2 regions of the Peribacillus sp. R9-11 genome follow, and region 1 is predicted to be linked to the other one. Evidence: riboswitches for the same ligand, from Rfam matches in the RefSeq annotation. Region 1 holds a riboswitch; the other holds the start of a gene.
What was found. Region 1 has a riboswitch for cobalamin ahead of nikA (nickel ABC transporter substrate-binding protein). Riboswitches for the same ligand answer to the same signal wherever they lie in the genome.
Positions count from the first base shown of each region.

Region 2: linked by a shared signal. The riboswitch ahead of RE409_RS05645 (ribonucleoside-diphosphate reductase subunit alpha) and the one ahead of nikA (nickel ABC transporter substrate-binding protein) in region 1 are both predicted to bind cobalamin.

Region 1 is NZ_CP133763.1:2,393,087-2,408,153, reverse strand. It holds gene RE409_RS11740 (twin-arginine translocase TatA/TatE family subunit) at 42-254, opposite strand; gene RE409_RS11735 (alkaline phosphatase D family protein) at 339-2,087, opposite strand; gene RE409_RS11730 (beta-propeller fold lactonase family protein) at 2,923-4,278, shown strand; gene nikE (nickel import ATP-binding protein NikE) at 4,861-5,655, opposite strand; gene RE409_RS11720 (ABC transporter ATP-binding protein) at 5,675-6,646, opposite strand; gene nikC (nickel transporter permease) at 6,662-7,492, opposite strand; gene nikB (nickel ABC transporter permease) at 7,495-8,433, opposite strand; gene nikA (nickel ABC transporter substrate-binding protein) at 8,470-10,101, opposite strand; cobalamin riboswitch at 10,256-10,445, opposite strand; gene RE409_RS11700 (aspartyl-phosphate phosphatase Spo0E family protein) at 11,029-11,199, shown strand; gene RE409_RS11695 (heavy metal translocating P-type ATPase) at 11,357-13,744, opposite strand; gene copZ (copper chaperone CopZ) at 13,849-14,055, opposite strand; gene RE409_RS11685 (metal-sensitive transcriptional regulator) at 14,072-14,428, opposite strand; gene RE409_RS11680 (nucleoside transporter C-terminal domain-containing protein) at 14,858-15,067, opposite strand, start outside.
Region 2 is NZ_CP133763.1:1,163,500-1,179,900, forward strand. It holds gene RE409_RS05565 (metallophosphoesterase family protein) at 1-24, shown strand, start outside; gene RE409_RS05570 (hypothetical protein) at 125-259, shown strand; gene RE409_RS05575 (cation diffusion facilitator family transporter) at 475-1,398, shown strand; gene RE409_RS05580 (response regulator transcription factor) at 1,696-2,385, shown strand; gene RE409_RS05585 (HAMP domain-containing sensor histidine kinase) at 2,375-3,802, shown strand; gene spx (transcriptional regulator Spx) at 3,838-4,257, opposite strand; gene RE409_RS05595 (ATP-binding protein) at 4,312-4,578, shown strand; gene spx (transcriptional regulator Spx) at 4,649-5,044, opposite strand; gene RE409_RS05605 (type 2 periplasmic-binding domain-containing protein) at 5,195-5,569, shown strand; gene modB (molybdate ABC transporter permease subunit) at 5,566-6,219, shown strand; gene RE409_RS05615 (GNAT family N-acetyltransferase) at 6,181-6,666, opposite strand; gene RE409_RS05620 (hypothetical protein) at 6,781-7,275, shown strand; gene RE409_RS05625 (cold-shock protein) at 7,474-7,671, shown strand; gene RE409_RS05630 (hypothetical protein) at 7,740-7,907, opposite strand; gene RE409_RS05635 (flavodoxin domain-containing protein) at 8,048-8,467, opposite strand; gene RE409_RS05640 (ribonucleotide-diphosphate reductase subunit beta) at 8,457-9,509, opposite strand; gene RE409_RS05645 (ribonucleoside-diphosphate reductase subunit alpha) at 9,549-11,846, opposite strand; cobalamin riboswitch at 11,983-12,164, opposite strand; gene RE409_RS05650 (manganese-dependent inorganic pyrophosphatase) at 12,459-13,388, shown strand; gene RE409_RS05655 (hypothetical protein) at 13,519-13,665, opposite strand; gene RE409_RS05660 (SulP family inorganic anion transporter) at 13,748-15,205, opposite strand; gene RE409_RS05665 (helix-turn-helix domain-containing protein) at 15,609-16,401, shown strand, end outside.

The DNA of each region.
Region 1 (15,067 bases):
AAGCAGACGAGTCTCCCCGCCCGCTATCTCATCATTCCTATTTATCCCTCTTTTTTAACAGCTCTCACTTCAGACTTATTCTCTTTTTCTTCCTCTTTATCTGAATCAGATACTAATCCTTTGGTTGCACCTTTGAATTCTGATAAAGTGCGTCCAAAAGCCCGACCGATTTCCGGCAGCTTGGAGGGTCCAAAAATGATTAGAGCAATAACAAGCACGATGACCAACCCAGGAATTCCGATATTTGAAAGCATTCTCAGACCCACTCCTTTTTAGATACTTTTCCATTTTATATATATTAACTATTATTAACCTTCAAGTATCACTCTGGATAACTATTAATTAGTGACTTTCCCCCGCTTGTTCATCCTTTGTTTTTCATGTGCACGATTATGGGCGCGCGTACGATCTTCTTCGACTTCATTAGTTTTTTGGACACCTTCAGCGACTATGGCTGATGATACTTTTCTGAGTCCAGCTTGATCTTTATCAAAAACAAAGGATGCTCTTGTTGAAATATCTGCCCCAGGCTCTGTTACGAATGGAACCACACGGTAATCCGCCCTCCATTGCTCTGGTGTTACCTTGCATCGGACGTACCCACGGTAATCATTGAAGAATTTAATATGTGGATTTTGGCTTAATATTTTGTCAGTATCTGCTCGTTTGTCTGCCCCGTTTCCACCAGATGTGATGGATGTACCGACAAATTCCACACCGAAAGTCTTTGAGTTTGGATCATTGAAATCAGTTTTCAAATTGGAAGCCCAGCTAGCATGTACATCACCGGTCAATACGACCAGATTTTCAATGTTTTTGCTTTTTACTACATCTATCAAACGGTCGCGTGCAGCCGGATAACCATCCCAAGAATCCATACTATATTTTGGAGCAGTAGGTGTTCCATAATTCCGCTGTGCAAAGAATATCTGCTGAGGAAGCACATTCCACTTTGTTTTTGAATTCGAAAGATTCTCAGTTAGCCACTGCTCCTGCTCTGGTCCGAGTAATGAACGCTTCGGATCAAGAGACTCTGGCGTTTGCGGTGAGCTACCATCGCCGTTTGCCTGATCATCACGGTATTGCCGTGAATCAAGTACAAAGAAAGAAGCCAGGTCACCATATGAGAAATTCCGGTATAAACGCATATCAGCCCCCTTTGGCAATGACGATTTACGAAGTGGCATATGCTCGTAGTAAGCCTGATAAGCAGCTGCCCTGCGTTTGATAAATGCCTCCACTGATTGTCCCTTTTCCGGAATTACATTTGCATAGTTGTTTTCAACTTCATGGTCATCCCATGTCACGACCCATGGGAATGCAGCATGCGCTGCTTTTAAATGTATATCAGAACGGTATTGAGCGTATCTGTTTCGATAGTCCTCAAGTGTAATAATCTCCGGACTGTTATGTACACGGACATTACCCGTAGATGAAACATATTCATTTGGACCGTACTCATATATGTAATCGCCAAGGTGAAAGACAAGATCAAGATCTTCTTTTGCCAAATGTTTATATGCTGTATAATAGCCATGTTCAAATTGTTGGCATGAAACAAAAGCGAATGTCAGACTAGAAACACTGGAACCTAATAACGGAAGTGTTTTCGTTTTCCCTGTCTGGCTTACTTCCCCTCCACTTTTAAAACGGTAAAAATAAACCTTGTCAGGTTTTAACCCGCTTACTTCCACATGGACAGAGTGACCCAGTTCTGGCCTGGCTATTTCCTTGCCATTCTTTATAATTTTTCTAAAATGCTCATCCTTTGCAATTTCCCATTTAACTGAAACAGCTTCATGAGGCATTCCCCCGCCATTCAACGGATCTGGAGCCAACCTTGTCCATAAAACAACACTATCTGAGAGTGGATCACCAGATGATACACCAAGAGTAAATGGATAATCGCTGAATTTTGGGGCAGCATTTACCTCAATCCCTCCCATTGATTGCGCAAGGGCAAGACCCAATGAAAGTCCGGCAAGCTTACTCGCTCCCTGGATAAAATTCCGGCGGTCCATATTTTTGCCTAAGCTTTCTTCGCTCCAATTCTTAATCAATTCATCCATAGCTTTTTCATTCTTCATTGATCTTTCCCCTCCTATATAATTCTTTGAATCTGGTTTTAGTATAGGGGGACTTTTTAAAAGACATATTAAGGAATGTAAATCACTAATTTTTAAATCAGGTATTTAGATACGGGACTTTGGAACCCCATAAACAAAAAAACAGTATGACTTAACCATTCATTAATCAATTCCCATAATATTCTAGATAAGTTGACAGTCTTTTTTCCTAATTTTCTTTATAAATCCTTTATTTAATCGTTACAAATAGGTTTCAGTTCGATTAGGTTGCATCTATTAATACTTCATATTATGTGATAATCGTATCTCAAAAACCGAAGGATACTGTCGTCTTTGAAGTTTCATTCCCCTCGATCTGCAAATCATTTTCGCACCCCAAACGACAAAATCTGAGCTTTCTGCTTTTCTTTATTTCGCTTAATGACATTAACTTAAGTCCATGTCCAGAATTGCAGGCTCACATATCATTTTTAGGTCAAATGTACGTGACTTTATTTTCCCCTTCCAGATAAGTGTAGAAGAAAACGTTTCCTGAAAGAGTCTATCAACATATCAAAATCGCAATTAAACTGGATCCAATACAATTCACTCTAAACATGAATCATAAATTTTTTAATAATAATCAAACCAATATCCTCCTCTATACGTTTATTTATAGTAAAGGGAGCAAAATTACAGCTCGATTAAAAAATTTCGAAGGAAGGTGGTTAAGAATCTGCTGCAAATTGACATATATTTAATTCTCCTGCTTATCAATCTGGCTTAAGGCTTAAAGAATCGTATTTTAACATTTAACAAGAAAATAATTTCACGGGGTGAAGAAATGTTGAAAAAAATGAAGTTTATAAGTGTATGGATTATAGCCTTACTTTCTGTGGTTATTCTACCAAATGTAATTGGTGCTTCTTCTACTAAAAGTAAAATTCCAGTGTCAGAGACAGGCTTTGACACCCACATCACCAACAATTCCCTTGCCGTAAGTCCGGATGAGCAAATAGCAGTTGTCTCAGATAGCCGTGAACAATCCGTCCTAGTCTATGATCTTACAAAAGGTAAGCTGCGCAAAAAGATCGACGGCTTTGGTTCACCGAGAAACATCGTGTTTATTGATGGCGGCTCCGAGTTTGTCGTCTCAGACAGCACGCTCGGTACGCTTCGTTTTTACAGCACAAAAAACTTCACCTTGAAAGATGAAGTCGTCGTTGGTCCAGGTGCATTCGGGACTGCTGTCAGCCCTGATGGAAAGATATTGTATGTGAACAATCAAGCACACAATTCTGTCACTGTCGTGGATTTGGAAAAACGAAAACCGATGGCCGTCATTACCGGTTTCGCCCAACCAAGACAAGGCATAAAAGTCTCTCCAGATGGAAAATACATCTTTGTCACGAACTTTCAAGGAGATAAAGTATCCATCGTTGATGCCCCAACACAGAAAATCATTCGTGAAATATCAGGTTTCTCTATGATTCGCGGAATTTCGATCACTGCTGATGGAGGTACATTGTATGCCGCGAACAGCGGACGCAACAGCATTTCCGCAGTTGATACACTTGACGGCAATATAAAGAGTGAAATCAAAGTGGGTCGTGAGCCATATGGTGCTTCTCTTTCGCCTGATAACAAGCTCCTTTTTGCAAGTAATAAAGCTGACAATACGATTGACGTAATCAATGTCGCTGATCACCGCGCAGTTAAAACAATTGACGGTTTCAATGAACCAAGACAAGCAATTGTCTTTAGCCACGACGGGGACCGGGCTTATGTATTAAATCGGGATCTCTCTATTGCACGTGTGAATGTTAAGACCTTCTCCATCACGGATATAATTCAGGATGAGTCAAAAAAGTACAAGCTTAAAAGGCTAAGATCAGACAAAGTAGGGACATATTTAGCAGACCAAGAAGGAATGACCCTTTATTATTTCACAAAAGATGATTCTACCGTCAGTAATTGCAAAGGTCAATGTAGTGAAATTTGGCCACCTTTCCATGCAGATAACATTTTCTCCGCTAAAGGATTCAACAAAAAAGAGTTTAATACTATCATAAGAGATGACGGACAAAAGCAAACAACTTATAAAGGGCATCCACTTTATTACTTTGTGAAAGATAAGCAGGCCGGTGATATAAATGGACAAGGCGTCAATAATGTCTGGTTTGTTTTAGGCAAAAAGGTTTTTGAGGAATAATTACGTTGAAAAATAGTTTTGTTTCATAAAAAATGGTCCTAAAGTATAATAAATGTCACTTTTTTATTCTAGAATTTGCTTAGCGCATTTTTTCCGCAAAAAAACTGCCGAGACCCCTTATATAAAGACTGAAAAAAAGCTGAACAGTATATTGCTGAACGTTTTTAATGAAGTACCGTTATACCAAACCGAATAAGCTGTTGTTTTTGAATAAAGATTGTTAATAGTGGTTACTTATTATTGGAGAAAACTCTAAAAAATTCTAGCCACCTTCTAATGATAGGTGGCTTTGTTTTATTCGAATAAGGTACTGGTTTATAGTCTTCATAAAATTTTAACTTGATGGTGATAGATTCTGCCGACAAAACACAGATATTATACGCTATCGCGTTTTTCACTTTAGACCCCATTAAAGAATAAATCGGCACTTATATTATTGATAAAAACAACGGAGAACGGAATCCCATATAGATGTACCAGTATAAGAGATGGAATGGCTTTACACCGGAGCTTAAACACTTGATTTTTCAGATATTCCGTTACTAACCTAATTTCCCACATCACAAACCTATAATTAACGCATCACAATATTCCCGGATATGGAGGCAGCACAGATGACAATAACTTTTTTGAAACAGGATGTTTTAATCGTTCAATTTGTTCCAAATCATCTAACCATTCAACAACCTCACCATTGTACATTACCGCTAGACGGTCTGCGATGTAATTGACTGCCTGTAAATCATGGGAAATAAAGAGATATGAAAGTTGAAACTCTTCTTTTAATTGTGCCAAAAGATTTAATATTTGTACTTGAACAAGAACATCTAAAGCACTTACAGCCTCATCAAGAATAATTAACTTTGGCTTTAAGGCAATCGCTCTTGCGATATTGATTCTTTGTAGCTGTCCTCCACTGAACTGGTGTGGGTATTTACGAATATCTTCCGGGCATAACCCAACGATCTCCAAAAGCTCCTGTACTTTCTTTTTCTCTTGAACAGACGTAAGCCTTTCGTAATTTCTTAACGGCTCAGCAATGATCTCCCCTACCGTTAGTCTTGGGTTAACAGCGCTATAACAATCTTGAAAGACAACTTGCAGATTTCGCCGTAACTCCTTTAATTCTTTTGCCTTTAAACAATAAAGGCTCTTCCCCTGAAACCATACCTCTCCCTGATCCGGCTTTTCCAGTCCCAGAATAATTTTGCCCAGGGTACTCTTTCCAGATCCACTTTCTCCAACAAGGCCTAAACATACTCCTTCTTCCATAGTTAGAGAGATGCTCTTAATGGCTTCAACAGATTTACGCTTCCCAAAAATAGGGTTCCCCAACAAGTATGTTTTCTTTATTCCTTTCAACTCAAGCAAGCTCACTCTTCATCCACCTAACTCTTTATCTTGATTTTACACATCGTACTAGATGGTCTTTTTCATACTCTTTAAATTCAAGATTATAACTAGAACATGTATAATCTGCGTCCTCACATCGTTCTAAAAAAGGGCATGTTTTTTCACTATTTATTAAATTGGGGCGCGAAACGCTGGCACGTTTTTCAATCTTTATCTTTCTTCTTGTTAATCCAAGTCTGGATTCTAACAAGACTTTGGTATACGGGTGCATTGGGCGATTTAACAACTTCAACACTGGTGCTTTCTCAACGATATAGCCGCCATACATTACAGCTACTTCGTCAGCTAACTGAGCAATCACCCCTAAATCATGTGATACTAATAAAATGCATGTATTGTATTCTTTCCTTAACTTATCCAACTGTTTCAAAACCTGGAGTTGGTTTGTCGAATCAAGTGCAGTCGTCGGCTCATCAGCAATGATGATAGATGGACTTAAAGACATGGTAATCGCAATCATAACCCGTTGCAGCATCCCGCCGCTTAGCTGAAACGGATATTGCTTCAAGACATTCTCTGGATTAGGCAGGTCCGTTTTTTCTAAATACTCCACAGCCATTTTCCGCGCTTGCTGCTTCGTTATGGGCAAATGAGTTCTAAGTGTTTCAATAAAATGCCGCCCTATCGTCCTCACAGGATTAAAGGCGATCATAGGGTTTTGCATAATCATAGCGATCTCACTACCCCGTACTTTCCTTAAGTCTTCTGTGGAAACATTTAAAAGATCAATATTTTTAAACTTGATACTCCCTTGTACCACCTTTGCCTTTTCAGGTAAAAGATTTAACAAAGACATGCATGTCATCGTTTTCCCTGATCCACTTTCTCCGACAAGGCCCAACACTTTCCCAGCCTCCAGCTTAAAACTAACATCATGGACAGTTTGAGTCACTCCATACGGTGTCGTTACAATAACATTCAATTTGTCTACAGTTAGAATGGGGTCTTGTCCCATCTTCCATCCTCCCTTCTATTCCTTTTTTAGGTCTAGAGCATCCCTCAAAGCTTCGCCAAACAAGTTAAAAGCAATCACAACGATGAAGATCATCATCCCAGGGTACAGCATCAATGAAGGGGTTTCTCTAAAAAATGGCTTACTATCATTGATCATCATTCCCCACTCTGCATCTGGAGGCTGTATGCCAAGACCTAGAAAAGAGAGACCAGAAATTGCCAAAATAACTCCTCCGATGTCCATAAAGATTAATACAACAACTTGAGAGATGATGGCAGGTAAGATATGTTTGATGATAATGCTACTCCTTGGTGTCCCGCATATTTTGGCTGCTAAGACAAAGTTTTGCTCCTTTACACTAAGTACCATACCTCGAATGACGCGTGCATAAAAAACCCATTGGACAAGCACCATCGCCAAAATCAGATTGCCAAGACTCGGTCCTAAAATTCCGACTAAAGCAAGGGACAGAAGAAAGCTTGGGAATGCCATGAGTATGTCACACATTCTCATGAAGAGATAATCAACCTTCCCCCCTATAAAGCCTGCATAAATACCAAGTGGGATACTAATAATCATCATTAATCCCATGACAAGGAAGGCTGTTCCCAACGAGGTTCGTGTTCCATAGATTAATCGGGACAAAATACATCTCCCTAAATGATCAGTCCCCAATGGAAACTGAGAGGAGGGCCCTTGCAGCTTCTGAACGATATCAATCAAGTTCGGATCATTAGGAGCCAAAAAAGGAGCAAAAAGAGCCAATACTGTCAGGAAGGAAATAATCATGATGCTGATCATCATGAGCTTATGTGTCATCAGCTTTCGTTTCACGTTTTGCACCACTCTTATTTCTCTCCCTCCCAGCGTATACGAGGATCCAGGAAAGAATATGTAAGATCCACAAGAAGATTACAGACCACAAAGATCACGCCCATAAATAATACACACCCCTGAATCATCGGATAATCTTGATTTAATATAGATGTGACAAATAACTGTCCCATGCCGGGCCAAGCAAAAATTGTTTCAACAATAACCGCTCCGCTTAGCATGTTACCGAAGCTCATGCCAAGTCCAGTTACCACAGGTAGTAAGGACTTTTTTAAGACATGCCTGATAACGATTAGTCTTTGGCGCAACCCTCTCGCTCTAGCATAAACAACAAATGGCTCATTCAAATTTCCCAGCATGCTAGCCCGAAGCAATCGCATATACGTACCTATATACGCAAAAGCCAATGTCAAGGAAGGAAGCACTAGATGAGCCAAAGTCCCCCTTCCCAATACAGGAAATAAATCTAACTTTACTGATAAAAAATAGATCAAGAGAAAGCCAAGCCAAAAGGTTGGCATAGAGACACTTACAAAGGCTAGTATTCTGCTAAACTGATCAACAAATTTCCCCTTGTAAATAGCAGAAATCATTCCTAAGGGTAAACTAATAAAAACAATAAAGATAAGCGAAGCAATTGTTAATTGAACTGTTGGGAAGAAATGTACCACAATTTCTTCCCATACAGAGTTATTGGACACATAAGACATCCCTAAATCCAATTGCAACACTTTTCCCAGCCACTCAAAATACTGGACATATAAAGGCTTGTTTAATCCAAGCTCAACTCGAAGGGCTGCCACTGTCTCATCCGTAGGAGGTATATGTGACGCCCTTAAGTAAGCTACTGCCGGATCTCCAGGAATTAAGTGAAGCAAGATAAAAGTGATGAGCGAAATTCCTAATAAAATTGGAATTAAACTTGTGAGACGTTTAAAAATAAACCAACTCATGTAGCACTCCTTAAGTTGTTTTTAAGTATCCCCACTTCAATTAACGTCAATTGAAGTTAAAGGGACCTCAGCTTCTTGAGGTAAAAAATCTACTCCACTAATGTTTTTTTGATACACTGCTATATTAGACTGATAAGATATCGGTAAATAAATTGCTTGTTCGTGCAATGTCGTTAATATTTCTGAATACAGTATTTTTCTCTCTTCTTCGTCTGTAGTTAATAATACTTTCTTAATTTTCTGGTCTATTTCTTTTTTTACTGGCAACCCTAATTGAGCGTTATAATCTGGACCACCATTTTCCGTATTTGTCGTCATAGAAGCTAAATAGGAATGTGGATCAAATGGTACAGCCCAAGTAGATGTAAATAATAAATCAAATTCACCTTGAAATGCATTTGTCCAAAAAGTATTAGTTTCTTGACTAGTCAACTTAACATCTATTCCTAGCTTTCTAAAATCACCTTGGGTAAATTCTGCGATTGACTTTTGGATGTTGTCTGTACTATTAAACAGTAATTCCAATTGCAATTCTTTTCCGTCTTTTTCTCTAAATGGTTTCCCCTTCACTTGTTTCCATCCGGCTTCATCCAATAACTGTTTTGCTTTTTCTGCATCATATTCATATGGCTTTATATTAATTTTCGTGTATGGCAAAGTAGGTGGAAACAAAGTATCAGCCTTTTTTTCCATACCATAAAAGATCTTATCAATAACAGCCTGTTTATTAAAAGCATGTTGGAGAGCTAACCGAACTTTAAGGTCTTTAGTCGCTTCTCTGTTTGAATTAAGAAGAAGCGTTCTTGTAGCTGTAGGTTCTGACAATTTGGTTTCATATTGCCCTGAATTCTTCAAAAATTGGAATGAATCTTGGCTTATGACCCCGTTTCCAAAAATAAAGTCGAGTTCTTTTTTCTCAAAAGCTAATACTCTTGACTCACCGTCAGTAATGACTTTAACAACCACCTTATCTACTTTAGGTTTAGTACCCCAATACTGTTCATTCCTTTTAAAAACTGCAAACTCATTTTTCTTATATTCGCTCAATACCCACGGTCCTGTGCCAATCGGAGACTTGAGTCCGTCCTTAAATGTGTTTTGACTGTCAGGAAAAGCAGCTTCTCCTACAAATCTCAGCGGTCTAATGTAAGTTAGTTCTTGCAGAGTTGGATAATACGCGTTGTTCAAAATAAGTTTAAATGTATATTCATCTATTATTTCAGTACCTTTGATTTGGTTAATTAATTCCACCCATTCATGTTGTTTGCGATTATCTAAAATGGTATCAAAGTTTTTCTTAACGATTGCAGCATTAAAGAGGGAACCATCGGAAAATTTAACATCTTTCCTCAGATGGAATACATATTCTTTTCCATCTTTCGATATATCCCAGCTCTCTGCAAGCCAAGGCTTAATTTCTCCGCCTTCACCGTAATAAACTAGGGATTCATATACCATAGCCTGGGAAAAAAACTCATTCGGAAAATATGTGTGTGGATTTAAGTCACCTATATCCCCAGGCCATGAAAAAGTAACAACTTTTTGTTTATCTTTATTTGATGTATTTTCTTGATCTATTGTTGTGTTGCTGCAACCAGTAACAAAAATTGTGAAAATTACTAGTAGTCCAACAAAAGAATGGAATAAATTAGACCGTTTTAAAAACATGTTTTCTCACCTTCAATTATGGAATTTTATCTATTTGAAAAATTACGAAATATAAAAAAGCATTTCCAACCAGATTTAACGGTCAGAAATGCTTATAGTTTAAGAACAAATTCGTCTTCTAGCACTCTAACACCTCCCTATCTCCCGTAGGTTTAACAGCATTTTTAGAACGGGCAGGTTTTCTGACTTAGGTTCATCATCTCCATGCGTCTTCCCGGATATTATCCAGTGACTTTCTTGCATAGGACTCACCATTACAGCGGCGGGACCGTGCCGGATTTTGCACCGGCTTCCCTTTTAAATATTCGCTTTTAAACGAATATACCCATTCCAATACTATATGAAATTTTCCCTCATCTTCATAGTAAATAATAGAGCTTGTCTATCCTAAAATTATTTTGTCGAAACCATTTGTTACTTCTTAACACTTTATTAGTTTCATCTCTAAGTAATTTTTGATAAACCTAGCTACTAATCCTATCCATCTAGCAATAAACGAAATACAGTTAGTAAAAAGGAGAATAAACAGGTTCTCTTTAAAATTCAACAAATATTAAATTCTCCTAAATTATACAGTTTTACGAATACAACTCTCTCAAAATGGAGATATTCACTATATGAAAATAAAATCAAAAAAAGTTTACCTAATACAAATTATATTCTTTATTGCAAATTTATGCTATATCAAATTAAAGTCCTGATGTTTTTTAACGGCTCGTTATGTATGGAAGTAATAATTTTATATGAATAGTTATCTGTAATTACATATATCGAATGATAGTGAGGAAGATTTGTATTGCTCCCGCCAGAATTTGTTTACTTTTAATAAGTAAATACTTACTATAATATTTAAAATCATCCTAATTTATGTAATAATAAATATACTACAATAAAGGAAAGGTTTTGAGGGGATTTTCGTTGGAAAGTATGGAACTGCTACATAATAAAATAGAGACAATGAGGAAAGAATTAATAAATACAGCCTTGAAACATGGATTCACCTCACCAAAAACATTACATTTGAGCCAAGAACTTGATAAACTCTTGAATATACTTTTGCATGAACAGGAGTCGCTAACTCCAATAGGCCTTCAATAAGATGTAAGGGTGCTTCTCCACTAAGTAAGTATGCTGTGTCTTGTAAGTCAAATTAGTGGAAAACAAGCAACTATAAATATCAACAGAACTATTTAACAGAGACTAAAAAAAGCATTGATACGAGTACCAATGCTTCTCCAAAATATTAATTTTATCTTTAAAGCTTTACCCTTTGCAGTCGAAGTGCATTTATTACAACGGATACAGAACTAAATGCCATGGCAGCACCTGCTAACCAAGGGGCAAGTAGCCCAATAGCCGCAATCGGTATTCCTATTACGTTATAGGCAAAGGCCCAGAACAGGTTTTGTTTAATATTTCGCATGGTTTTTCTACTCATGTGAATAGCATCTGCAATGCTGTTTAAATCCCCACGAATTAAAGTAATATCCGCAGCTTCCATGGCCACGTCTGTCCCCGTCCCGATAGCCATACCAATATCAGCTAGGGCAAGTGCTGGTGCATCATTGATTCCATCTCCAACCATAGCCACTTTCTTTCCAGCTGCTTGAAGTTTTTTCACTTCTTCCGCTTTCCCTTCAGGAAGTACTTCCGCAATGACCTGGTCAATGCCAACTTTGTTTCCTATGGCATGAGCAGTCCTTTGATTATCACCCGTTATCATGATGACCTGAATATCCATCTCTTTTAACCTTTTTATGGCTGTTTGAGAAGTGTCTTTTATGGTATCTGCCACAGCAATAAGACCTGCATATTCACCATCAATGCTAGCCAGCATCGCGGTTTTACCTTGCCCTTCAAGGTCTTCCATGGCCGGTAGTGCTTTTGTAATATCCACGTTATTTTGATTCATTAATTTCCGTGTTCCCACCAGTAACACTTTTTGATCCACTACAGCTTTTACCCCGTAACCTGGAATAGCTTCGAACTCCTGAACCAATCCAAGTGATATTTTTCTTTCTTGAATTCCTTGAACAATTGATTGTGCAAGTGGGTGTTCAGATTGTTTTTCAGCGGCCCCGATAAGAGATAAAAAGTGTTGTTCACCCATTCCATTTTCGATGAGGACATCGGTTAACACTGGTGTACCATTAGTAACAGTTCCCGTTTTGTCTAAAATAACCGTATCAATATGGTGAGTAGTTTCCAGGTGTTCACCGCCTTTAAATAAAATACCGAACTCTGCGGCACGCCCTGACCCAGCCATGATTGATGTTGGGGTAGCCAAACCTAAAGCACACGGGCAAGCTATTACAAGTACCGCAATCATCGCTTCAAAAGCTGGTGTAAATTCACCAGGATTAACCCAGATTATCCATACGAGAAAAGTTAAAAGGGCGATTCCGACAACAATGGGTACGAAAACACCAGAAATTTGGTCAGCGAGCCTTTGAATTGGAGCTTTAGACCCTTGAGCGTCTTCTACCACCTTGATGATTTGCGAAAGAGCGGTATCTCTGCCGATTTTCGTGGCCTTCATTTTGAGAAAACCATTTTTATTCAGGGTTGAACCAATCACAGTATCTCCCATGCTTTTATCTACTGGAATGCTTTCTCCTGTTAACATGGATTCATCGACGGCAGAGTTCCCTTCGACGACCTCTCCATCCACCGGGATTTTTTCACCTGGCTTCACCAAAACTGTATCTCCAACAATGACTTCTTCTAGAGGTATTTCGCGCTCTTCACCATTCCTCAGCACCAAGGCTGTTTTGGCCTGAAGTCCCATCAATTTTTTAATGGCTTCTGATGAACGTCCTTTTGCTTTTGCTTCAAAGAGCTTCCCTAAAAGAATGAGGGTGATAAGGATGGCACTAGTTTCAAAATATAGTTGTGCAGTATGGTGGTGGACTCCAATGGCGATGATCGATTGATAGACACTATAAAAATAGGCAGCGGACGTTCCCATTGCAACTAAAACATCCATATTCGCACTTTTGTTTTTCAAAGCCTTATATGCCCCTACATAGAATTGCTTACCAATGATGAATTGCACAGGCGTTGCGAACGCCATTTGCACCCATGGGTTCATGAGGAAATCCGGCATATAAATAAACGAAGTAAAACTAAAATGACTTACCATCGCCCATAACAACGGGAATGACAAAATTACGGCAAAAATAAATTTTCTCTTTTGTTTTTGAATTTCTTTCTGGCGAAAATCCACCGATTCCTTGTTATCATCCTTGATGATCGCCCCGTAGCCCAACTTTTCAACTCGTTGAATAATATCAATTGGGGAAGCTTCAGAAGGATCATATTCAACGGTCGCGTTTTCAAGTGCTAGGTTTACATTGGCCTTGGATACTCCATCCATCTTATTTAGCCCTTTTTCAATTCGTGTTGCACAGGCCGCGCAGGTCATTCCCGTAATGGTAAACTCTTTTTTCTCTTTTACCACATCATAGCCAAGATCTTGAATTTTCTTTTCAAAGTCCTGGGTGCTTAACTTTTCTGTATCATAAGTAATGACTGATTTTTCAAGGGCCAAATTAACAGTGGCCTCTTCAACACCTTCCATTCTATTTAACCCTTTTTCAATTCGTGTTGCACAGGCCGCGCAGGTCATTCCTGAAATTTGCATACTTGTTTCTTTTATATGTTTGCTCACTTTATCCCCGCCCCTTTATACCACCATGGGGTATAATATATTGTAAAAAAGAAGTGCTTTAAAAGCACCCTTATTCCTTATTCAACATCGTAGCCTTGATCATCAATGGTTTCTTTTATTTTTTCAAGTGATACTTTTTCATTATCAAACGCAACATCTACTTTTCCTGCGTCTAAATGTACTTTTACACTTTCTACACCCGAAAGCTTTCCTACATTCCCTTCAACTGCATTCACACAATGACCACATGACATTCCAGTTACCTTCAATGTTACGTTTTCCACCCTAATCACTTCTCCTTTATTTTTTCATTAATTTTTGTATCGTTACTAGCACTTCGTCAATGACCTCGGTATCCCCATCATTCAGTCGGTCTACTACACAATTTCTTAAATGACCTTCTAATAAAATCTTTGCCACACTATTCATGGCACTTTGTGTCGCAGCTATCTGGGTAATAACATCATCACAATAAGTATCTTTTTCGATAAGACCCTTAATACCTCGAATTTGACCTTCGATACGATTTAAGCGGGTCGTTAAATTCTTTTTCACTACTTCAGAGTGATGACTTTTTCGGCCGTGGGAAGAGGTAATACAGCATTCGCCATTTTCATCTTCAATGAACGAACCTTGCTCATTTATTTTTTTATCCATCTCTCACCCCTCCTTAAAATCATAATACCATACCCCCCTATCCTATGTAAAGAGAGAAGCTTATGTGTCAATATTTCTTTATTCTTTGCTTTTGAAGGATATCTATTCCTTAGAAATCTGTTTAACAAAACCACACACAAAATACCCCATGTGAAGCTAAACAAAAGGTTGAACTAACTGAGTCTTTTAGCGATGCAAATAAAAACACTCATCTCCGGAGAAATGAGTGTTTTTAGGTCCTACCACACTAGACTGGCATAATCCCGATTAAGTTCAACGGGTTTCTATTTTTCACCTGCAAGTTCGTTGTCTGTTTTAAAATTGTAGTTAACACACCGAAATTAATAGATATATTTGTTTTCAAATAAAGAGTGGACTTACTCCTTACCCTTTAGCTGATTACACGAAAAAGTCATTGTTTTTTATTGATTACCAAACAAATAATCCTACAATCATAGCACTTAACAAGGAAACAGCCATCCCGCTAAGCAACAGCTTCCAAACATTCCGACCGATAATGTTCGATTTCTCATCATTAAGGATGGAATTGAATGTTCCATAAATCATGCCTACTGTACTGAAGTTGGCAAATGACGTCAGATAAGTGACAGCAACAGCTACTGTATGCGGGGGTAGTGT
Region 2 (16,401 bases), 1.2 Mb from region 1:
TTCCATGGGAATCAGAGAGTTTAGGACGTTAATAAATTATAAAAAATGGGAGGATATTCAGCATAAAGGTACATGCATGGGGATACGATAATAGGCAAAACATGATTCTTTTGGAGGTAAGGCTATGAAAGAAAAAGTACGAGATATAAATCTTCAGGGACAAGAAGAGATAGAACAACACAGTCTTGTCTGTAATAATGAACTGTTTAATAAGGACCTTCTAGCCATTGTAGATGATACAATGCAAGAGGAAGGATGACGGGGCGGAACACGCTGAAGGAATTTAGTTTGCAACGTTTATTTAGCTTTAAAATGGCGAAGACCAACTGCATTTCGAAATCAAATAATCTCTCGGATTTTTTCATGCACTATCTCCATAATTGTACAGCAGAAAATGAGAAAGTGAATCATTTGAAACCATTCTGAATTTATCCCATACTATATATAAGCTTTAAATCCGAGAGGAGGGATAGCATGGGACATCAGCATGGTCACTCTCATGATCATGGACATCACCATCATCATTCTGAAAATAAAAAAGCTTTGTTGGCATCTTTTTTACTGATTTCCACATTTATGGTCGTCGAAGTAATAGGAGGATTTATGACAAATAGTCTGGCTTTATTGTCAGATGCAGGTCATATGCTAAGTGATGCGGCTGCACTAGGCCTAAGCTATACAGCGATAAGATTGGGTGAAAAAAAAGCAACACAGACTAAATCTTATGGATATAAGCGATTTGAAATCATTGCTGCATGTTTGAATGGTTTGACCTTGATTGTTATATCAGTATTTATTTTCATCGAGGCGATTAGAAGGTTTGTGAATCCTCCTGAGGTGCAAAGTCTAGGAATGTTAATGATTTCAATCATTGGCTTACTGGTGAATATCATTGCAGCATGGATTTTAATGAGCGGAGATAAAGACGATAACTTGAATGTACGGAGTGCCTTTTTACATGTAATTGGCGATATGCTTGGTTCAGTGGGTGCAATTGCGGCAGCACTCTTGATTTATTTCTTCGATTGGGGAATCGCAGACCCGATTGCAAGTGTTGTTGTAGCGATTTTAATTATTATCAGCGGCTTTAGAGTAGTGAGGGATTCTTTCCATATCTTGATGGAGGGGACACCCGATCAAGTAGATATGGAAGAAGTGAAAACTTCATTGAAAGAATTGCCGAATGTGTCCGATGTCCATGATCTCCATATCTGGACGATTACATCTGGGTTTTTGACGATGAGCTGTCATGCTGTTATTGATGAAAACGGCAATCACGATACAGTTTTAGCAGAAGCGCAAAAGCTTCTTCATGATCAATTTGGTATTGAACACAGTACAATTCAAGTGGAAAGACAGGAAGTGGGCTGTCCAAATCCCCACGAGACATGTAATTGAAAAGAGGTTGGCTCAAGTGTCAGAGCCAACCTCTTTAAGGTGTTAGTAAAAGGGAAATCCTCAGAAAGCACAAGCAACAATTTTATTTCTCAGTGTTAGACTAGAGAGAACGTTTAAAAAAAAGGAAGAGGAGCAGAGGTAATAGAAATACTATGTAGAAAAAGCATCCGCGAATTTTACTGCGAACATAATCCTGACACATTAAAAGGGTATGATGGAGAAAAAATGCCTTGCTGACTTGAATGGTTGGCGAATGCAAAATGATTCCACTATAATTCAGGAAGGAGGAATCCCTTAATGAAGAAAATTCTTGTCGTTGAAGATGAAATTGCCATTTCTATGGTATTGAAAGCATATTTAGAGCGTGAGGGTTTTGATGTAGTCCAAGTATATGATGGGCTAAAGGCTGTTCCTATTTTTGAAGAAACGAACCCAGACCTTGTGCTACTTGATGTAATGCTACCTGGTAAGGAAGGTTGGGACATCTTGAAGGAAATTCGGGAGAACGATATGTGCCCGGTTATTATGTTGACTGCGCTGAACGATGTTGATTACCGATTATCTGGATTTAAGTCAGGCGCAGATGATTATATCTCTAAACCTTTTGTTGCCGATGAAGTCGTGGCCAGGGTACATGCCGTTTTAAGAAGATCCTCGACGATTGTTGGTGAAGAAAATCATATACATCAGTTTGGTAGTTTATCCATTGATGATCAATCCTATATGGTGAAATTAAAAGGGGAAGAGATAAACTTGACGCCTCGTGATTTGTCGCTGCTCATTTTTTTCGCTAAGCATCCGAATCAGATTTTTACTAGAGAGCAGCTACTCGATCAAGTATGGGGCATGGATTATGATGGAAGTGACCGCGCCGTGGACCTGGCGATCAAACGAATAAGAAAGGCAATCGATTCATGGCCTTCTTGTGAAGGGGAAATTAAAACATTGCGTGGATTGGGGTATCAATTTAGTGTCTATGAAAACTAGAAAAAGAACCACTTTGCAGCGCTATTGGACGAAGAGATACGTATTGACCCTGATTTCGGGATTGGTATTATTATCTATTTTTTCATTGTGGTGGATGGAAAAAACCGCATTAGAATATAGGTTAAGCCTCCTTAAGTACTTAGCTGATGAAACATCTGACCGTGCGATAAAGGCAAATGGCCAGATTGTCGTTGGGCCTATCCTTTCGGAAATCGTTGAGGAAAGGGAAAAAATCCTTCACTTGAACCAGCAGCCAATTATCTATATCGTCGATCCCGATGGCAGCATCATTTATACGATGCCTCAATTATATATCGATGCAGATGAAAATAAGCTTCCTAACGTTATTATGAAAAATGCTGAATTAATTCAGAAGGTCAAAATTTCGGACAACAAAGTATATGTCGTCAAATCTCCTATTACCTTTAATGATGAGACTAAGGGGTGGGTAGTCATTGCCCAGGAAGAAGGGGCATTAAAAGAAATCAACCAGGACCATGGCTTGTTGGCAATCATGATTGGAGGCCTCCTCGTGCTGGGCACAGGAGTCATTTATCTACTTTCGAGACAGATTTCGAGGCCAATCCAAGACGTCGCTAACGCTGCTGTTCAGGTTCGTGAGGGCAACTATGACATCCATTTCAAAGAGGAAGAGGAAATAAGGGAAGAAGAAATTTATGAACTAATAGAGTCATTTAAGGAAATGACCAATCGTTTAAAGGTCATGGAAAAATTAAGGGCGGAATTGCTTGCCGGTGTCACCCATGATTTGAAAACGCCGGTTACTTCCATTAGCGGACTAATCCAAGCAGTTAAGGATGATGTTGTTACCGGAGAGCAAAGTAAGGAATTCTTGGATATTTCCTTAAAGGAAACACAACGCTTGCAAGGAATGATAGAGGATTTGCTTAATTATAATGCTATTTCGGCAGGTGCCTTTAAAATTCGAGTGCAAAAAGAAAATATTAATACATTCATCCAGGAAATCGCCTATCGTTGGCAAGTCACCCAGGATGATCAAGAGTTTAATCTGGACATAAAGGTTCCTGAAGAACCTATTTTTGGCCAAATTGATTCCTTGCGGATGCAGCAAATTGTCATTAACCTTTTAAATAATGCCAGGCATTCACTTGATGGCATAGGGAAACTAGAGATTAATCTTTATGAGAAGGAAGACAATAGGATATGTATTGATGTGCAGGACAGTGGCCGAGGAATTCCTGTACATGAACAACAGTATGTATTCGAACCGTTTTATCGAGGTGAAGACAAAAAGCTGAAGATACGTGGTTTAGGATTAGGACTGCCATTCAGCAAGATGCTTGCCAAAGCGCAAAAGGGAGATCTTGTGCTGAAAGAAAGTAATGAACAAGGGACGACGTTTACAATTATTGTAGAGAAAGCAAATCAGATATAAAAAAGGGTTGTCCGCTTTAATGGACAACCCTCTAATTAAGCACCGATGTGGGATGGTTGATAATCCAGTTGGCTGATTGCGCGCCATAATTGAACATGACGTACATTTCTAGGAAGGAAGCGTCCCATTTCTTCTTCGTTATAACCGGCATGTAAATTCTTATGGTCAAAAATAATTGGTCGGCGAAGTAAATCCGGGTTATCTTGAATAAGCTTACAAAGATCATTTAATGGTGTATTATTTATATCGATATTTAAGCTACTGAATTTTTTAGAACGGGCTGAGATGATTTCATCTGTACCGCCTTCTGTTTTACGTAAAACCTCTTTAATTTCTTCTATAGAAAGCGGTTGTGAATATAAATTACGTTCATTGTAGGGAATTTCGTTTTTCTTAAGCCAAGCTTTTGCTTTACGACAGGCTAAACTGCTTGGAGTAGTATAAATTGTTACCATTTAAAATCGACTCCTTCAAAGTGTTAAAGTTTATGGAATGAATTATTTTTGTATTTGTTATACTCTTACTTTAACGTTTCTTTGTGTCAGCAATATGTCAAGAAAATAAACTTAAAAGTTATTTTAATTCCTGTACATGAACAACAGTATGTGTTCGAACCATTTTATCGAGGTGAAAACAAAAAGCTGAAGATACGTGGTTTAGGTTTAGGGCTGCCATTCAGCAAGATGCTTGCCAAAGCGCAAAAGGGAGATCTTGTGCTGAAAGAAAGTAATGAACAAGGGACGACGTTTACAATTATTGTAGAGAAATCAAATTAGATATAGAAAAAAGGGTTGTCCGCTTTAATGGACAACCCTCTTATTATGCAACTGAATGTAGGATGGTTGATTAAGCCAATTGGCTGATTGCACGCCATAATTGAATATGACGTACTTTTCTAGGAAGGAAGCGCCCCATTTCTTCTTCGTTATAACCGGCATGCAAGTTCTTATGGTCGAAAATGATTGGTCGGCGAAGTAAATCCGGGTTATCTTGAATAAGCTTACAAAGATCATTAAGTGGTGTATTATTTATATCGATATTTAAGCTATTGAATTTTTTAGAACGGGTTGAGATGATTTCATCTGTACCGCCTTCTGTTTTACGTAAAATCTCTTTAATTTCTTCTATAGAAAGAGGTTGTGAATATAAATTACGTTCATTGTAGGAAATTTCGTTTTTCTTAAGCCAAGCTTTTGCTTTACGACAGGCTAAACTGCTTGGAGTAGTATAAATTGTTACCATTTAAAATCGACTCCTTCAAAGTGTTAAAAGTTTATGGAATGAAATTATTTTTGTTTTTGTGATACTCTTACTTTAACGTTTCTTTGTGTCAGCAATATGTCAAGAAAAATAAACTTAAAAGTTATTTTGAAAAGAAAGGGAGAAAATGAAATGCAATCTGCCTTTAATAAAGAAAACAATGATAGTACGCTGCCATATAATTTTGATTCTTTAGTGCGGCAACAGCAGCAAATTTTCAATGTTACACCGGTTAATTTGTTTAATTCAGCGGATGAATCTCCATTTAATTGCATAGTGAATGATTGGATCATTAACGACTGCATTGATTTTATAGGCAATAAAACCATAATGGCATTACATAAGGATGAAGATAATAAGTCGAAAGCAGAGAAGACAGCTACGAGCAACACACCAAAAATTGTTAAAGCCGGGCAATATGTGATGGAATCGTTCGATTCAATGCAAGTAACGAACACAGTCCAAGATACGCTCGTTTTTTCTAAGGATGTGTGGATAGTATCATGACAGCAGATTTTTGGTCACCAGTCAGACTATCGATCCAGGTAGCGGGACTCGCAGGTATCATTGTTTTTATTTTAGGAATTTTCCTTGCACGAATAATGGCTAAAAAGCAATTCAGAGGAAAAATCCTATTGGAAACCGCATTTTTATTACCACTTGTTTTGCCTCCTTCTGTCGTCGGCTTTTTATTGATTGTGATTTTTGGGAAAAACGGAAAGCTGGGTGAATTCATTGAAAGGGTTTTTAATCAGCCCTTAATGTTCACATGGTGGGCAGCGGTTATTGCATCTACCGTTGTCGCTTTTCCACTTATGTACCAATCCGCTAAAACAGGTTTTGAAGGTATAGATGAAGAAATCGAGAATGCAGCAAGAGTTGATGGGGCAGGCGAGTGGAAGTTGTTTCTGCTAGTATCCCTTCCATTGGCGGTTAAATCAATCGTCACAGGTGCCATATTGAGTTCTGCACGGGCTTTGGGTGAATTCGGGGCGACGCTTATGTTTGCCGGAAATATTCCCGGACAGACACAGACAATTCCTACCGCTATTTATATCGCCATGGACTCCGGAAATATGACATTAGCCTGGCTATGGGTCGGTGTAATCATTGCTATTTCATTCATCATGCTCTTTGTCGTGACGTTCATTAAATGAATGATTTTTTTCATATAGGCTAATAAAAAAATGAGGTGCGGCTTCTACATCTTTTGTATGCGTGAAGCCGTTTTTTTCGTACAGTTTTCTTGCAGGCAGGTTCATTTTACCGGTAGAAACGGATAGTTTTTCCCATTTACAAGTAAATTGAAGATGATTCAGCAGTGTTTCTGCTATTCCTTGTCGAAAATAATCTGGATGGACGACAATTCGGCAAATCTCCATATGCATAATTTCTTTTGTATAGGATATTGCTCCAGCTAATGTATCGGCCTTGAAAAAGCCGATAAACGTTTCATTACAATTTAAAAATTGGTCATAAGTTTCTAATAATGGGGGAATATCGGTAAATTCAATAATATCTGCTTCTATCTGATAGGCTTTTTTCTGAAGCATAAAAAGCTGTTGTCCATAATTAGAGTCTAGAACTTGAATTTTTTTTATCAAATAATCACATCCTTTAGTTACATTATAATAGATGATGACGAGGAAGATTATTGTTTCTAATCAGTCTATGTTATAATCGACAAACAATATGAACTAATGAAATGAGGAAGAAATTTGTTAACATTTGAAGAAAAATTGAGCATTATTGAAACTTTTCCTGAATTACAGAGGAAAGATGTTTCACTGGGCCGTGTGAATTTCCACTATCTAGAAAGTGTCCAAGAGAAAAAGATCGTCGTTCAGCACCTGCATCCAAATGGAAATGGATTCGTATACGCAGGGCATATGAGAAAGAAAGAAACTGACCGTAAAGGATTTATCAATATACGTGACTATACTGAAGAGGAATTAAAAGATTTGATTCAAAAAAGCATAGCTTATCTATCCGAACCTCCGATTGAAATCGAAGAAGAAGAAGTAAACGAGTTCGCTAGGTTGGAAGGAACATGGATTGGACTTGAAAAGCAGGAGCTTTCGCTTGTAAGAGAAGATCAACTCTGGAACGTATACTCTGGATCGAATTTGGAGGAGTGTTTCGAGAGCCCGATTGAGGCAGAGCGCTATTTACTGGACGAAGGTTTCCGCCAAAGCAAGAAGAGAAAAATGTAGAATTTTAGGATAATTTGTCGTTGGAATTACAGCGATAATCTTGTTTTTTTTTGATTTTACATGATATAATATAAGTAATTATTTTTGTTCGGAATAAGTTTGATAGATGGATTTACCGTTATAGGATTCCTCTTGAAACATTATCCAGAACCAAAAATAGTAATAAAATGGATTTTTCCAAACACAGGAGGAACTATCATGGTACAAGGTAAAGTAAAATGGTTTAACGCAGAAAAAGGTTTCGGTTTCATCGAAGTTGAAGGCCAAGACGATGTATTCGTACATTTCTCAGCTATCCAAGGCGAAGGCTTCAAAACTCTTGAAGAAGGCCAAGAAGTTTCTTTCGAAATCGAGCAAGGCGCTCGTGGACCACAAGCAGCTAACGTTCAAAAATAATTGAACGCTTATAAAAAAAGACTCCGATTCTGGAGTCTTTTTATTTTTCCTCTGAAAAGAAAAAATTTTTAATCCCCTTTTCTGTTGGCTATTTCCTTAAGTAATTTATCCAATTTTTCTTCGATCCGTTTAGAACGATTAAAATGCTGGGACAGGTTAATTACTAAAAATATTAAGATTACTGCAAACAATAGCATAAAAAGTATGGGGAGTAACTGAGCGATAGTATCAGCCATAGGGTTTCTCCTTTTTTCTTCATTATATACCATTATTATCCTTAGTATGATGCAGGGATTAAATGATTTTCATAATCAGGATTCTGTTTTTTACTAATTAACGAATGAAAGGGATATGCATAATCGCATATCCCTTTCATTCAGTTCCTAAATAAAGAGGTGAACTTTTGAAGTCTTGGCAAGTCTGATTCTTGATACATTTGTTCGATTTTTAAAGTCACCAATAACTGGCTCTTTGCAAATAGCATGTCCCGAAAATGATCGACCGCTCCGCAAAAATGATTGTAATTGGTTTCTCCTGTCCCGAAGACGCCTGTCTTTAGATGAGAAATCGGTAATTGCTCTAGTTCCGCATAAAAGGCAGCTGTTTTGGCAGGAAGCTCTCCATTACCCCATGTATAGGTACCGATGATCAATGCATCATATTCTGGCAATATACCGGTATCAAATTCGCTAGTTCGAAAAAGTTCTGCTTCTGGCAAAAGGGAAGCAAGGGCTTCAGCTAGTGCTTTTGTATTGCCGCCCGCCGAATGATAGACAATTGCAATTTTATAGCTCATCGAACCCATTGCTAGCATTTACTTGACTGTATGTTCTTGATTTTTGTTCAAAGAAATCAGTTTTGGTGAGGCCAATAGATTCGTCGTCGAATGTTTTAATCCATGGCATCGGGTTCTCACTATACTCTTGATACAAGTTTTCAAGTCCTAGCATACGCAGTCGTTTGTTGGCGATGTACTCGATGTACTCGTTGAATTCTTCCAAGTCGAGATCTGCTTTGGTTTGTATATCCTCAAGCATATACTCAGACCATTCTTTTTCAAGTTCAACTGCTCTTTCAATCGTTGTATAGATGAACTTCGTGTTTTCTTCATTATTTAACTCCGGGTATTCATACATCAAGATTTGTACGAGCATTCCGATGAAATCGAAGTGAACCATTTCATCGCGATGTATATAGGAAATCATTGTAGCCGAACCAGTCATTAGGTTTTGACGCCCTAAGTTGTAATAGAAGGCGAATGCCAGGTAGAAATAAATACCTTCGAGGTTCGTGGAATGGATGAGTGCTTCAAATAAGTGTTGAGGACTAGGATCGTCCACAAACGTTTGATAGGCATCCACAATCGGTTGATTTCGCTTTATCACTTCCGGGTGTTCTTTAATGCGGTCGAAAAGTTGTTTTTGCTTGCCTACCGGAATCAAGGAAGCAAGGATATAGGAATAAGATTCATTATGAATAGATTCCTGCTGGGCCATGTTGGCCAGGATCGCTTTTGCTGCCGGGTCTTTGATGTAACGAAGGATTTCCACTAAAGTCGGCGTTTGAAGGCTGTCCATTCCTGCAATCATTGTAAGGATATCAAGGAAAGCATCCTGGATATCTTCATCTAATTCGCCCCACTGCTTTTTATCCTGAATCATGTTCACGCTCGAAGGCTTCCAAAAGTTATTTATGAGTTGTGTATACGTATCATAGAATTTTTCATACTGAATATCGTTCCAAAGGAGAAAGCCTGAAGCTTCCCCTTTGAATACGCCCGTTGCTTTAGTTGGATGCGTAGGTTCGAGCATCCGGATTTTTTTGATATGATTGGTCATTCGTAAAACTCCTTTAAAAATAGATTACTGATTTGATCGTTAACTTGAGCAACTTTCGCAGGCATTATCATATTCAGATGAAGTGGAACGAACATAATATGTTGATTTCAATCCGCTTTCCCATGCTGTTAAATGGATATCCAATAGAACTTTAGCCTTGATTGTGTTGTGGACATACAGGTTAAAGCTGATAGCTTGGTCAATATGACGCTGACGGGCTGCATTTTGTCTGATGCTTTCCAGTTGGTCCAAGTTAAATCGTGTTTTTTTATAATACTCATACGTATTAGGCGTCAATCCGGGTGCTGTCACTTTGAATTTGAAGTTTTTCTTTTCTTCATAAAATTCAATTTCATATAAGGGATCGATTCCATCAGTGGAGTTACCGATTTTAGCCGTTGATGAATTAGGTGCAATGGCCATTAAATATCCATTACGGGTACCGTGTAGCTGCACATTTTCTTTTAAATCTATCCATTTTTCATCGGTATAGTCACGAAGTTCGAAATATTGGCCTGTATGCCAATCAGATCCTTCAAAATATGGGTACGTTCCTTTTTCCTTAGCCAATTCATTAGACGCTTTGATTGTTAAGTAAGCAATTTTTTCGTATAAAGTATCAGCATATTGAACGGCCTCATCTGATTCCCAATATATATTCTGGGTGGCAAGTAAATGATGCCATCCAAATGTTCCTAAGCCAATTGCCCGGTAACGCTTGTTTGAGATGGATGCTTGCTTGACCGGAAGACTGTTCACATCAATGACGTTATCGAGCATGCGGATCTGAATCGGAATCAATCTTTCTAATACATCGCTACTTACCGCGCGAGGCAGGTTAATGGAAGAAAGGTTACATACAACGAAATCGCCGCTTTTACGAACTACAACTACATCGCCATCTTCAGTTTCGTATTCATCCGTGATCGTTGAAGGGCTTAAGTTTTGAGCAATCTCTGTGCAAAGGTTGGAACAATAAATCATTCCTTTATGTTTATTAGGATTCTTACGGTTCACTTCATCACGGTAGAACATATACGGTACGCCTTCTTCTAGCTGAGAAATCATAATGCTCTTCATAATGTCCATCGCGTTGATTTTTTCAAAGCTATAGCTAGGAAGTGTGCCATTTTCCGCAGCCTCCACAGCGTGAGCGTAATGATTTCTGAAGCTTCCTTCGCCTTTTTTCTCGTCATAAAAATCTTCGAGTGAGAATCCAAGGGTTTGCTTTACGGTATGTGGGTCGAAAAGATACCATTCTTTCCGATCGCGTACGGCTTCCATGAACAGATCAGGAATACATACACCTGTAAAAATATCATGAGCTTTCAACCGGTCATCACCGTTTTGTGTCTTTAAGTCAAGGAAACTCATGATATCTTTATGCCAGGCATCCAAATAAATCGCGATTGCCCCTTTACGCTGGCCCAATTGATCGACGCTGACAGCAGTCTGGTTAAACAAACGGATCCAAGGGGTCGTGCCTGAACTGTTTCCAGAAAAACCACGGATATCAGAACCAAGTGAGCGGATTTTACCGACATAAAGTCCTACACCACCGCCGAATTTAGATACTTTAGCGGCATCGTAGTTGGATAGATAAATGCCATCAATAGAATCTTCAATCGCGTCAATAAAGCATGAACTTAACTGACCGTGAGTTTTTCCTGCGTTTGATAGGGTAGGTGTCGCGACGGTCATATACAGATTGGACATCGCCCAGTATGCCTCTTTGACAAGTTGCAGGCGGTGTTCTGTTTTTTCCATTCTCATAATTTCCATAGCGATGATCATGAAGCGCTCCTGAGGCAGTTCGTAGACCTTGTCTTTTTTCGGACGGGCTAGGTAGCGGTCGTTTAATAAGTAGATACCGATATAAGAAAATAGTTTATCTTTTTCCGGATCGATCACTAAGCCTAATTCTTCAATTTCTTCTTTGGAGTAAGAGTCGAGTAGTTCGGGTTTATAAATCGGGTAGCGTTCCCCCTCTTGCTGTTGAGAGAGTCCTGCGATTAATTCATAGAACGGTCCGTAGCTCACGCCCTCATAACCGCGATTCGCTTGTGCATCCCTGTACATCGTATTCAAAAGTTCTGCCGCAGCAACAAACGTCCAATCTGGAGCATCTATGTCTACACTTTCGAGAGCAAGCTGGATCAGTTTTTTTGAAGTTTGTTCTTCTGTTGAGTCACTTTTACGATCTAGCCATTTTGTAAAACGCTTTTTGAACTTTTCCATATCTAGCCGGCCTTCGAATTCCTTGGATAACATCTCAAGCTGGATAGAACTTGTTTCTGTGTCATTTTTCACTATAGTAGAGTTATATGTTTGAGTCATGAATAATCCTCCTTGTAAACTTCCATTAAATAAAAAAATCCGCCCAATAAATTGAGCGGATCAAACGATAGAATAAAAGAGCCATGAAAAAATAGCCGTTATACTATCGTTTCATCATCTCAATCCCCGAAGAATAAGAAACGTGAAAAATCCAGGCAGGTCTCCTGACTCATGATCATCCTACTTTGAGTTCTTCCCGTATAAAGAGATATACAGTGGTTTTCTCATTTCGTCACATTTACAGTTGCGGGGACAGTTCCGGGTTTACACCGGATTCCCTTTTCAGCCATCACTGGCACCTTGGATTACAAATAATTCTATATATAGTTATGTGTGTTGTTTTTAATATCAATATCTAGTATTTCTGCTTATATTATCGTAATCCATATGAGACGATAATTCAACTAATATATTTGATAAAAACCAATCCTTATCTATTGACAAAGTGAGGGGAGAGGGAAAAAGAGTGAAAGAATTAATAGGGAAATGGGAAATTCAAACGCTGAATGTAAGAGATTTTATGTTAAAATAAAGTGTATAGTAAAGGTGGCTCTCCCTTATTGTAAAGATGGGGGTTCCCGGAAAAATATTTATTAAAAAGGAGAAATAATCTTGGAAAAAGTATTAGTTTTTGGACATAAAAACCCAGATACAGACACAATTTGTTCAGCTATCGCTTATGCGGATCTGAAAAAACAACTAGGTATCAATGCTGAACCTGTTCGTCTTGGTGAAGTGAATGGTGAAACTCAATATGCATTAGACCAATTCAAATTCGAAGCTCCTCGTCTTGTAGAAAAAGTGGCAGGGGAAGCGGATGGTGTGATTTTAGTTGATCACAACGAACGCCAGCAAAGTGCAGAAGACATTGACCAAGTCCGTGTTTTAGAAGTTATCGACCACCACCGTATCGCTAACTTTGAAACAAGTGATCCTTTATATTACCGCGCAGAACCAGTTGGCTGCACGGCAACTATTTTAAATAAAATCTATAAAGAAAACGGTATTGAAGTGCCTAAAGCAATCGCAGGTCTAATGCTATCTGCCATCATTTCCGATTCTTTATTGTTCAAATCTCCAACCTGCACAGAGCAAGATGTTGCAGCAGCAATGGAATTAGCGGAGATTGCCGGAGTAAATGCTGAAACATATGGCTTAGAAATGTTAAAAGCAGGCGCTGACCTGAGCGACAAAACAATTGCCCAGCTAATTACTCTTGATGCAAAAGAATTCTCTATGGGAACTGCGAAAGTGGAGATTGCTCAAGTCAATGCTGTGGATCCGAACGAAGTTCTTGCCAAACAAGCTGAATTAGAAGCAGCTATTGAAGCTGTTATTGCTACGAAAGAATTAGATTTATTCTTATTCGTTGTAACGGATATTTTAACAAATGATTCTGTTGCCTTGGCTCTTGGGAAATCAACGGAAGCAGTTGAAAAAGCTTATAACGTTACATTGAGCAACAACATTGCCGTCTTAGAAGGCGTTGTATCACGTAAAAAACAAATCGTGCCGGTTTTAACGGACATATTCAGTAAATAAAGATGTGAAAAGGGTGCTCTGAATACTTCGAGCACCCTTTTTATGTAATATTGTGAGGGTCAACAAATTTCAATCATGTCTATAAAAAAGGACTCAAACAAGCCATTTAAATGACGTTTGAGTCTTTTTTTTAATTCAAAGCTTCCTTCTCTTTTTCATAGGCGATAATAATTAGTTCTTTATTTGCGTCTTGGCCTAGCTTGCTTTCAAAGCTTCTTAGTTCATTCAGTAAATCTTGTGACAGGTTTGCTGCCGTATAATCCTGCTCGGATATCATACTTTTTGCTCCTTCCATCTAGATATATTTCATGTTATCTATTTTGTCGGTTTAAAAAGTTTCTATTCAGCAAAATTTAAACTTAAGATATTTTACTATCATAAGTGGCGAGCTTTTCAAGCAATTGGGAACTTTCATGATCGAGACCAAGCACCTGAACAGATTTACCATGTAGCCGATATTTAAGGACAACCTTATCAACTGCGCCGACTGCAGAAGCATCCCATATTTTTGAATGGGAAAAATCAATGGTGATAGAATCAGCCTTTTCATTTACATCGAACTTGGAAACAAAGTCCTGAACCGAGGCGAAAAATAATTGTCCGGTTATACGATAAATAATTTTCTTAGCCTGAATGTCCTCTGCTTTTTCAACCGACACTTTAGAAATTTTAGCCGAGAAGAAAATCATGCTCAAGAGAACGCCGGCAAATACGCCTTTTGATAAATCATGCGTATAAAGAACAATGATGACAGTTACAATCATCACAGCTGCATCCGTCTTAGGAGCTAGTCTGAGCCTCTTCAAGGAAGACCAGTCGAATGTTCCTATTGAAACCATAATCATGACTGCAACAAGGGCTGCCATTGGAATTTTAATAAGGACGTCATTCAGTATCACGATTAAAACCATCAAAAAAGCCCCGGCAACAAATGTTGAAAGCCGACCTCTGCCGCCAGACTTAATGTTAATTCCAGATTGACCAATCATTGCGCATCCTGCCATACCGCCGAAACACCCGGCGATAATATTTGCAATGCCCTGGCCTTTGGCTTCCCTATTTTTGTTGCTATCTGTATCGGTCATCTCATCGACAATTTGAGCCGTCAATAATGATTCAAGCAACCCGACAAATGCAAGTGCTATGGAATAAGGAAAAATGATAGCCAATGTTTCAAATGTAAAAGGAATATCTGGAAGCATGAACATTGGAAGTGCCTCGGTCAATTGCCCCATATCCCCAACAGTACGCATAGTGGCCCCTGTTGTAACTGCTACAATAGTCATGAATATGATAGCGACCAGTGGTGAAGGAATGATTTTGGTGATGCGTGGAAAAAGATAGATGATTGCAAGTGAAACTGCCGTCATGACATACATAATCCACGTTTCACCCACGAAATGAGTAAGTTGGGCAGTGAAAATCAAAATGGCTAGAGAATTCACAAAACCAGTCATAACAGGCTTTGGGATAAACTTCATTAACTTTCCAATTTTGAAGACCCCTAGTAAAACTTGCAGTATACCAGTTAAAATTGTTGCTGCAAGTAAATAGTTCAAGCCATGATCTTTTACAAGATCAACCATGACTAGCGCCATTGCCCCAGTAGCGGCTGAAATCATACCTGGTCTTCCGCCGACAAAAGAGATGACGATGGCGATACAGAAAGAGGCATATAACCCTACCATTGGGTCGACCCCGGCAATAATGGAAAAGGCAATTGCTTCAGGAATCAGTGCCAGTGCCACGACAATACCGGAAAGAACATCTCCGCGAACGTTGCCGAACCACTCCTGTTTTAATATAGATGTATTCAAAGAAACACTCCTTTTTTCATTATATATGTGTTTTAATTTGCTTTATTAACGCAATAAATTATAGCATGGCTTATTCATTCTATCTATGGATAATAGAAACCACTAAATATGGGCTATTCATTGATTAGCTTTTTACTTTTGAGACAAAAAGTCTGGATGTCTCACAGAAGGGGAAGAAATACTTTAAGTGAAATGTATTGATAAGGGGTATAGCTGTCACATGCTTGATAGGGGATCTAGGGCATTTTTTCGACTTTGGTGAGGTATGAATCATTGGGTTTAAATGTTTGAATTTCCAAAGACTTCTGTTTACCTTTTGCGATATGTTACTATTAATATACTGATTTTTCTGTATTTACTGTGGGTTATTCTTCAACAATGGATAAGAACAGGGGATGCTCCTATGAATAAAAGTGAGAAGAGAACGAAATTAGTAGAAAAAATTGAAACGCATTTAAGATTGACTGCAAGAAATTTAGTGAAATTCGATACAATTCAAGAAACATTAGATTTTACGGTAGAATCATTTCAACTGGAGTTTTCATGGGATTTCGTGGCAATCGTTTTAAGAGAAGATGATATCTTATATCCAAAAGTCTGGAAAGGAGGTTCGCCGCATTTTGCAGATTCCTTTCCAATTCATCTAAGTGAATGCTCTCCGGAGATTCTCGAAGAAGGATGGGATATTAGGAAAGAAGAAAGCAGCCTCAATTGCAAATTTTATAAGTTAATGAAAAATGAAAGAATTTCAACCTGGTTTACTGTACCTTTAAAAGATGATGGAATCAGCTATGGGTTCTGTATTATTGGTTTTCATAATTTCGTTCCTTTAATTTCTGAAGTTGAGCAAATTTTTGTTGAATTTGGAAAAGATGTCGCAGTTGCTATGCAGCTTGCAAAGGAGAAGGAATTTGAGAAACGAAAGTTAAGCAGCATAAGATGGGTCAATGAAAATGTGACCCCGGGTTCATCGATGGAAGAGTTAGTGCAAAAGGTGCTAGAGCTATCATGCCAAGGTACGATGGCAGAGGACGCCTCCATCTATTTGTTCGATGAATCGGAAAACTGTTTTTATTTGCAAAGCCCTTTGATAGGCTCTCCTAAACTGGAAGAAAATATTAGGGTTATAGGAGAGAATGAATTAAGTACATACTTTCCATTTTTTGAAAAATCGGGTGGCTTTCAGTTGTCGGTTC